3 regions of the Colwellia sp. Bg11-28 genome follow, and region 2 is predicted to be linked to each of the others. Evidence: predicted binding sites of a transcription regulator. Region 2 holds the regulator's gene; each other region holds the start of a gene.

Region 1 (3,217 bases), on a different contig from region 2:
TGGCGTAACCCTTCCCTAATGTGCTCAGATAACTTACTAAAATAATTTACTGAGCTGATCTACTTGGCTATTTATTTAGCCAAAAGATTAGTAACAGTTTTCAACGTGCCTAAAATTTTGTCAGCATATTGAGGATCTGTTGCATAACCTGCTTTCTGTAAACCCTGCAGGAAGTGTTCCACATTGCCTGAGTCTTGCAATGCGTCTTGGTAGCGTTCGCTAGTAGAAAGGAAGTTTATGTAATCATCTACACTATCGGTAAGTGATTGATAGGTTCTAAAAGGCTCTGATTTTTTGATCATAGCGCCCTGTTCAAACTCTAAAGTATCTTTAGTGACTTTATCGCCAGCCCAACGAGAATCAGCTTTAATATTAAAGAGGTTGTTTGAACTGCTGCCATCTTGCTCTTTAATCATTTTTTGTCCCCAACCAGTTTCAAGCGCGGCTTGAGCAATAACCACTTCAAAAGGAACACCTAAAGATTTTTGTACTTTTTGGGCGGGCTCAATTAACGCGGTGACAAAGTCTTTGGGTTCATTAAAACTGTGATTTGATAAGGCTGTTGAATTTTTGACGCTTTCTGATTGGCCATTAACTTTATTTGTTCTTTTATCCACTTCGCGGATAACAAATTGATTTACAGCACTGTTCACTTGATTGCTAGTAATATTTTGAGGGTGATAGCTGCCCGCAAACGGAATATCAATATCGGGTTTAATTTGATTTTTATCTGCCAACATTTTTTCTATTAAGGAATTATGTTGGTTGTCTTTCTTGGCTTTACTGGTGTTATCATCGGTAGAATTAGCACTGTCTGTTATCTTCAAGTTTCCATCACTACGTAGTACTGAACTTGGTTTGAAAGTCCCATCATCACCACCGAGTTGTCTAACGATTAAATCAGTCAAGCCTAATGAACCATTAGAAGATAACTCAACCGCCATTTGTTCATCATGCATATCACGGTAGAACTTAGTTGATTCAGAGTTAAATGGGCTATCAGATTCAAGTACTTCTTGCGCTTTACGCATACTCGACAATAACATTTTCATAAAAATGGCTTCAAACTGCTGGGCCGCTTCTTGTAAAGCTTCCTTTTTGGCCTCGCCATCTCCTGCTCGCGATTGCTCACGAATATCATTTAAACCATTTAGATCAAGGGCATTTCGCGCTTGATCATAATTTTGTTTTTGGCTTGAATTGATATCCATAATTTCACTTACTTAAAATATAATTAATTACTGTTTATACAAGTATCATGCCTATATTATTAACTCAGGACTTTGCGTGACCGTGATCTTCGAAGTATCTAATCGAAAACCTATCAAATTTTGAAACTGGATCCCCGATTAACACACCACGGGGATGACGTCGCTGAAGTCTGTGCATAAGCACGTAAAATATTGACTTTAACTTTTGAACTATTAACAATTGCCAGTTTAGTTATTAACTGATTTACCTTTAAGTTGTATGTTTCAAGTTAAAGGATGAAGCACGGAGCTGACGAATGTCAGTGAGTACTCTTGACGCCTAAATTTAGCCCTACAGCGACAAGCTCAACTATATAATGACTAACTCGCCTCGTATCGCGCCGGCTTGATCTAATGCTTCTAAAATAGCCATAACATCACCAGGGCCTGCGCCTACTTCATTGATTGCGCGCACCAAGGTTTCTAATGTTACACCCGGTTTAAATACAAACATACGGGCATCAGAATTACTGACATTAATGTCCGATTGATTGGTCACTACTGTTTCACCTTCAGCAAAAGCATTCGGTTGAGAAACATCTTGAATTTCATTGATAGTGACTGTAATTCCCCCATGGGTAATAGCAGCAGCAAGCAATGTAACTTCTGAGCCAATAACAATAGTACCCGTTCGTGAGTTGACAATAATTTTTGCTGCTGGAGATGCGGGTTCAAACTCAAGGTTTTCAAGTACCGATAAAAAGCTGACTCGATCACTAATATCTCTCGGCGCTCTAACTTGTACAGACGTTGCATCAAGTGCTTTGGCCGAACCTTCAATAAGGTCATTAATGGTGTCAGACAACAGTTTCGCGGTAGTAAAATCAGAATGGCGTAAATTAAAGGTAATATGATCACCAGAGGAAAAAGGTGATTTAACTTCTCGCTCAACAATACCGCCATTGGCGATACGTCCAACGGTAGGAATATTCACTAAGACTTGTGAGCCATCTAAGCCTTGTGCCCCTAAGCCACTGACAATTAAAGAACCTTGCGCTACGGCATAAGCATTACCATCAATCCCCATTAAGATAGTCTGTATTAACGTACCACCTCGTAAACTTTGTGCACTACCCATACTAGAAACGGTAACATCAATAGTTTGACCTGGCTTGGTAAAGGCACTTAACTCTGCATGAACGGCTACCGCGGCAACGTTTTTTATTTTTGGTTTTAATTTATCTGGCATCGTGATACCAAAGTTACTTAGCATGGTTTTAAAACTTTGTTCGGTAAACGGGCTTTGCTCACCAGTACCCGGTAAGCCTACCACTAAGCCATAACCAATTAATTGGTTTGAACGTACACCAGCAACATCAGCTAAATCTTTAATGCGCTGAGCATTTGCTGACAACGAAGCCAAGAAGGTGAACAAGATAAATATATTTATTACAGTTTTCATACTTTAGTACCTTAAAAACACCTTAGAATACATCTTAAAATAAGACCTTTATCTCAGATCTTAAAACAACAGGAGGAATACTTTTACCGTGAGGTTCAACTAAAATGGCCACCAAGAGCTATTGAAAAACTTAACCAACCAACCTTGTTCATTGGAATCGGCAAAGCTACCCGTACCTGCATATTGAATACGTGCGTTGGCAACTTTGTTAGATAAAATAGTATTATTGGAATTAATATCTTTTGAGCGAATAACGCCAGTTAAGCGGATATATTCATCTCCATTATTTAACGTTAACCATTTCTCACCACGTATCATCAAATTACCGTTAGGCAACACTCTCAATACATGCACTGAAATATTACCGCTTAAGCTATTCCCTTGATCAGCTTTAGCATCACCTTTAAAATTTGAATCTTGGCTAATACCAAACTGTAATGACTCACCATTAATGCTAACGGGAACGCCACCTAAACCAGTTACCGCATCTAAATTAGTTTCATTTTCTTTTTTCAATTCTGTTTTAGCATTTTTCTTCGCTTGGGTTTTCTCACTCAAGATAACC
Region 2 (3,217 bases):
GCGTATCTAAATGTTCTTGGCAGCTATTTTCGGGCACAAATAAGGCAACAAAAATATCTACGTCTCTATTATCTATGGCATCAAAATCGATTGCCTTTTCTGTTGTTATTAACACCGCAACAGCTTTACTTGTATTGGGCAATCGACCATGTGGGATCGCAATACCGTTACCTATACCAGTGCTACCCATTTTTTCTCTATTGAGTAAACTATCTAATAGTTCATCTTGCTCTATATCAGTTATTTGAATCGCAGCGAGTTGACAAATTCTTTCTAGAATACGTTTTTTACTGGTTACTGCTACATCACAACTAGTACAGCTTGTTGTTAATATTTCGGATAATTGCATAATCGTGTTAATGGTTTTAAGGCGCCACTTACGCTAAATCATTTAGCTCAGGACGCCTGCTTTAATAGGCTTTAATTACTTTAAAGCGGTCTTTCGGGCTAACTCAACTTAATGATGAGAAACCTTAGCTTTATACTTAAGAATCTGCCTATCAAGTTTATCAACTAAGGTATCAATAGAGGCATACATATCGGTGTTGACTGCAGAAGCAAATACTTCACTGCCATTCATATGAACATTAGCTTCAGCTTTTTGATTAAGCTTTTCTACGGTAAGTACAACATGGACATTATTAATGTGATCAAAATGTCGTTCTAATTTTGAGAATTTTGTATCGACATATTCGCGCAATGAACTAGTTACTTCAACATGGTGTCCAGAAAGATTAATTTGCATAAACATGATCCTTTTATTGTAGTCTTCTAAAGTAAACTCTTACGTTGATTTGACGGTGGTATCGCTAATGATTCTCGATATTTAGCAATTGTACGTCGTGCCACTTTTATTCCCTGCTCAGCTAATAAGTTAGCCATTTTACTATCACTTAACGGTTTAGCAGGTGTTTCCGCTAAGATAAGTTTTTTAATCAAAGAACGAATTGCTGTAGATGAACATTCACCACCATTCTCTGTACTGACATGACTAGAGAAGAAGTACTTGAGTTCAAAGATGCCTCTTGGCGTGTGCATATACTTTTGTGTTGTAACACGTGAGATGGTGGATTCGTGCATATCAACAGCTTCAGCTATATCGTTTAGTACCATAGGTCTCATGGCTTCAGCACCATGTTCTAAAAAACCTTGCTGGCGTTGAACAATACAATTGGACACTTTAAGTAGTGTGTCATTGCGAGATTCTAAACTCTTAATAAACCATTTAGCTTCTTGCAAGTTGGATCTAATAAATTGTCCATCATCAGTTGACGACTTCATTGTTTTAGACATTGCCGCATACTGTTTATTAATCGACAATTTAGGTGCAGTATCAGAATTTAATTCAACGACCCAACGGCCATTTTTTTTCTCAACAGAAACATCTGGAATAACATACTGGTCATCGCCTTTAATTACCGCATCACCCGGACGAGGGTTCAAGCTTTGAATTAAACGCATCACTTCACGTAGCTGATCTTCTTTTAATTTGGTTTTACGCATTAACTGGCGATAGTCTCGATTACCAAGTAGATCGATATGGTCGTTGATTATTAATTTACTTTCTTTCAGGTAAGGGGTATCAGCACTAAATTGATTTAATTGAATAAGTAAGCAATCAGGAATGGAGCGAGCTGCGACACCAATAGGATCAAACATATTAATACGTTTTAATACGGCTTCTACTTCATCAAGCTCGAGCCCTTCAGTGCCAACACTCTCTAAGATATCTTCTGGTGATACAGTTAAATAACCGGCGTCATCGACTGCTTCTATAATAGCAATTGCGATGGTTTTATCAGTATCGCTGAAAGGGGTTAATTCCATTTGCCATAATAAATGATCTTGAATGGAATCAGTGGTTTCACCCTGATAGGTGTAGTCATCAGCAGGGCTACTTACTGCGCCAGTATTTGATACCCCAGCACTGTAGCTTTCTTCCCAAGTAGTATCTATATTTAGTTCTTCTGGTATATCACTTTTTTCCATCGCCTCAGTAGTACTGATTTCGTCAATACTGGCCTGCTGTTCTTCACTACCATCACCCGCAGGTTGATCCGTTTTTTCTTCATTAGTATTGGATGAAAAGGCTTCTTCAAGATTATTTTGTTCACTTGAATTATCACTTTGAGCTTTTTCATCAAGTTCAAGTAATGGATTGCTCTCTAAAACTTCTTGAATTTCTTGTTGTAACTCTAACGTAGACAATTGCAACAGCTTAATAGCTTGTTGCAATTGTGGAGTCATTGTTAAGTGTTGTCCAATACGGAGCTGTAGTGTAGGGCGCATCTAGGTTATATGATTTCCTATTTATTATTCTTAGTAGTTACGCTATTACAATGGGTAACTACTATTCTATTAAGCATTCTGGCTAAATATACTAGCCTATCGCTTTACTATAGCGTGAATTGTTCGCCAAGGTATACATCTCTGACTTTTTGATTAGCAAGAATTTGATCTGCATTACCTTGCGCAATAATTTCACCATGACTAACTATATAAGCATGCTCACAAACGTCTAATGTTTCTCTCACATTATGGTCTGTGATCAAGATACCTATGCCTCGCTGCTTTAAGTGTAAGATGATTTTTTTAATGTCGCCAACCGAAATTGGGTCAACACCAGCAAAGGGCTCATCTAATAAAATAAATTGAGGATCTGCAGCGAGTGCTCGGGCAATTTCAACTCTTCGTCTTTCGCCACCGGATAAGCTCATGCCGGTATTGTCTTTGATATGACAAATGTGAAACTCTTCTAATAAATTTTCAAGTTTCTCAGCGCGCTGGGTTTCACTAAGCTCTTTACGTGTTTGTAATATCGCCATAATATTATCAGAAACAGTTAGCTTTCTAAAAATTGAGGCTTCTTGAGGTAAATAGCCAATACCGCTTCGGGCTCTTTCATGCATAGGAGCAAGGGTAAGGTCTTGACCGTTGAGTTTGATCGAGCCATTGTCATTGGGGACTAAGCCAACAATCATATAAAAGGATGTGGTTTTTCCGGCGCCATTGGGGCCTAATAAGCCAACTATTTGTCCTGCGTCAACTTGCAAACTAACATTCTTAACGACTTGTCTACTTTTATAAGACTTCGATAAACCATCGGCAATCAGTGTATTTACAGGTGTTGTTTTCACTGTGTTAGTTGTCACTACTGTCGCCTTCTTTTTCTACTACCTTGTCAGTTGGTTTTTCTTCTTTAGATTTTTCGTAAGTC
Region 3 (3,217 bases), 130 kb from region 2:
GGGCAAACAATTTCAATATAAACTGCTTAGCTTCCAGTGCTAGTATCAGGTTTGACCGCTCAGATTTGGCCGTTATCGCAGCTATGAATAATGCTGGTGTAGCAATGGGTAGGGAGAGTCTTATCAGTAATCAAATTAAGAGAGGAGAGTTGATTAAACCCTTTCTTGATAAAAAAATTCTGTGTCCACAGCGGTATTATGTTGCTACGTTACCTAATAATAAAAACACAAAAATAGAATTATTTATTGAATGGCTAAAAAATGAAGTACAAAACGAAGAGTTTTCACGTATGCCGTGATGTTTAATCACGAACGTACGTGTTACCTGTTAATTAGAGTAAATAAAAGTTGATCAACGGCTGGTCAAAGTAACACTATTAACTTTATTCTATTCAAATAAAAAATTGCTTAAGCAATTTTACCTACGGACAAAATACGATCGCCAACCTTGTTTAAAATGGTAATTTCACCTTCACATACAGCAATAATTGATTTACCCTTTTTAAATTCTTCAGGTAAGACAACTCTTCCTTGATGATTTTTTGGAAAGGATTTTACTTCATGTAGTAATTCAAGGGACTCAACCTGATAATAAATGATGGTCACTTGAGTTAATGTTTTTTTCATACTGGACTCTTATAATTATTTTACTTTGATATTATGTCAAAAAATTTGAAATAAGCAGCTAAGTATTATCCCATAGGTGCTATTTTTTTATTTAGATTTAAATCAATAGGCATCTATAGCTAAGTAGATTAGTCACAGTATAGCCAAAAAAAAACACCAACGATTATCGTTGATGTTTTATAGAATTTGATTATTTTTAAATTATTAAGATGGATTCTTAAATCGACGAGAAGCAAAACCAATCAAGCCCAATGCGAAAATAGCAATAGTAGAAGGCTCAGGTACTTCTGATACAACTAGGTTATCGAATGAGCTAAAACCAGAAAGATTACGGAATTGGATTGAATTAACGCCTGTCATATTGAAAGCAAAATTGCCTTTGCCGATCACATCTACTTGGTTAATCTGATTATTGGCACTATCTAAGCTGGTAAGTTCCCAACTGGCGTTGCTGGTACTGTTGTTATACCAACCCATATCCATTCCAAGGAAATCAAAATTCTGTCCTGAAGTCGCTGATAATATGAAAATTGCTTGGCTATTCCATGTTTCAAGAAAGCGGCTGTTTGCTCCCCAGCCGATTGCTCCAGTTCTATTAGCATAGTTTGCAGATTCATTTAATGTACTGATTACATTAATACAGTTCGTGCAGCTAACTGATATTTCAAATCCAGCTTCAGTGTAAATCGGTAAAGATTGATATCTAAAGCTTCCACCAGGAAGTTCGTCAAGTGTTATTATTGTGGCATTTGATGATGTTGCAAATAACAACACACAGGCTAGTCCAAGCATTTTAAAAATTGATTTGTTCATATTGATATTCCTTTTAATTCCTTCACACAGTATACGAAGGTGGATACGTCATCACTTATGTTTCGTAATATAAAGCACAAAACACGCCAAGTTAATAATAGTGAGCTATTACAGTATGATAAAGGAAATACCTTGACGAATATATATTAACTGTAAAATAGCCTGACATCTTTCACTCGTCAACCAGCTGATTATATTAATTTTAACTGTGTGATGGGATAGTATCTCTAGCCTTTGACTTGGAATATAACTATTGAAAACACTGTTGATTGCCCCTGATGAAGCTAAATGGTACTGGTTTATCTATGGTAAGGATGCGGATATAAACGCTAATTTCAGACAATGATTAAAGAAAGGTATCGTGTTGAAGTGCGCGATATCTCTCTTTAATATTTCAAACAAATTAATTATAAATTACCGAATTTACCGTTTGTATTTTTCCATTGCTCTTTTGGAATAATCGTTTCCATTACATCCCAGTGCTCAACAATTTTTCCATTTTCAACACGGAATAAATCGTAAAATGAAGTCGGCTTATCGGCAAAAGAGCCTTCACTGATACTTAATACAAAGTTACCTTCACCGAGTATCTTATGATTTTTGGTATAGACCATTTTAATGCCGTTTTTCGCCATTGCTTCCAGCGCTTGACCTAATCCGGATAAACCGTCGGCGATTACCGTATTATGCTGATGGTAAAAGTCGCCCTCAAAGAAGGCGCTTAATTGATCAAATTGCCCCTTAACTAATATGCTATCAACAAAGTTTGCCACTAATGTTTTGTTTTCATCTGTCTTATCTAAATCATCCACTGTTGTTGGACCATCTATTTGGCTACGTCCGCTTGGATTTGGTGTTGCTGATTTATCGTCTAAATTATCCCAGTGCTCGACAATCAAACCGTCTTCAAATCTAAACAAATCAAAACCAATTTTGGGGCCAAAAAAGTTATAGTCAGTGTGAGTAAATACATATTCCCCATCAGTAAATGAACGCGCTACATTTACCTTGGCACTATTTTTAGGTAAGGCTTGTAAAACAGCACCAAAACCAGCTAATCCATCTCCTACAGCCAAGTTGTGCTGGGTATACTTTACTGGATTTACATAACTAATAGCGGTTTGGTCACCGGTTTCAATACTATTAAGTAAGGCAATGGCTTTTTCTTGATTTGATATATTCATCTTTATCTCCGAATTCACAGGGGTAGCGTTACAGGCAGTGATGGTTAACAATCCTGCTACGACAGTCGTTAAAAAGCTTTTTTTCATCGTTATTTCCTTCTAAATAAGATGAGGGAATTATATGTTGTTGCTTAGTAACTGTTCAGGTGAATTGAGGCATAAAAATGGTAAATATCTAACCTTGGTTTAATTTTTTGAATTGTGAAGGGGTGAGAAGAGTGTTCTTTTTGAAGTACTTTACGAAGTTAGTGACCTCATCAAAGCCTAATTCGTCAGCAAGTTGCTGAACGCGGATATTTTCAATTGAAAGCTTTCGCTTTGCTTCTAAAATGATATACGCATTAATTAGTTGCTTTGTCGTTTGTTTTGTTGCCAGCTTACAGATTTGATTAAGCGACTTATACGTCATATGCAACATGTCAGCATATATTTTTGCATCGCGTGTGTTGGTATAATTTACTTCAAGTAACTCAATGAATGTCATAAATTTTTCCGTACGAGATTCACTCAAATATTGCTCAAAAGATCGAGGTCGCTCACTTGATAGCTTGGTTAATACTGCCGAAAATATTAAGTTTAAGAAATTCAAATTA

Evidence for each region. Region 2 encodes sigma-54, which starts transcription at its own class of promoters, with help from an activator protein. Its sites were predicted from a motif close to GTTGGCACGNNNNTNGNNT; they were not measured.
Region 1: flgJ (flagellar assembly peptidoglycan hydrolase FlgJ) is a predicted target of sigma-54. The motif match lies at 1,248-1,266, and genes of this name have one in related genera.
Region 3: CXF79_RS21280 (PEP-CTERM sorting domain-containing protein) is a predicted target of sigma-54. The motif match lies at 1,513-1,531, and genes of this name have one in related genera.

The regions. Positions count from the first base shown of each region.
Region 1 is NZ_PJBA01000004.1:241,126-244,342, reverse strand. It holds gene flgJ (flagellar assembly peptidoglycan hydrolase FlgJ) at 72-1,211, opposite strand; gene CXF79_RS04890 (flagellar basal body P-ring protein FlgI) at 1,561-2,652, opposite strand; gene flgH (flagellar basal body L-ring protein FlgH) at 2,752-3,217, opposite strand, start outside.
Region 2 is NZ_PJBA01000018.1:816,788-820,004, reverse strand. It holds gene ptsN (PTS IIA-like nitrogen regulatory protein PtsN) at 1-349, opposite strand, end outside; gene hpf (ribosome hibernation promoting factor) at 458-745, opposite strand; gene CXF79_RS20725 (RNA polymerase factor sigma-54) at 772-2,289, opposite strand; gene lptB (LPS export ABC transporter ATP-binding protein) at 2,397-3,137, opposite strand; gene lptA (lipopolysaccharide transport periplasmic protein LptA) at 3,142-3,217, opposite strand, start outside.
Region 3 is NZ_PJBA01000018.1:942,455-945,671, reverse strand. It holds gene dsdC (DNA-binding transcriptional regulator DsdC) at 1-299, shown strand, start outside; gene CXF79_RS21285 (TIGR02922 family protein) at 409-627, opposite strand; gene CXF79_RS21280 (PEP-CTERM sorting domain-containing protein) at 832-1,440, opposite strand; gene CXF79_RS21275 (nuclear transport factor 2 family protein) at 1,848-2,711, opposite strand; gene CXF79_RS21270 (helix-turn-helix domain-containing protein) at 2,800-3,217, opposite strand, start outside.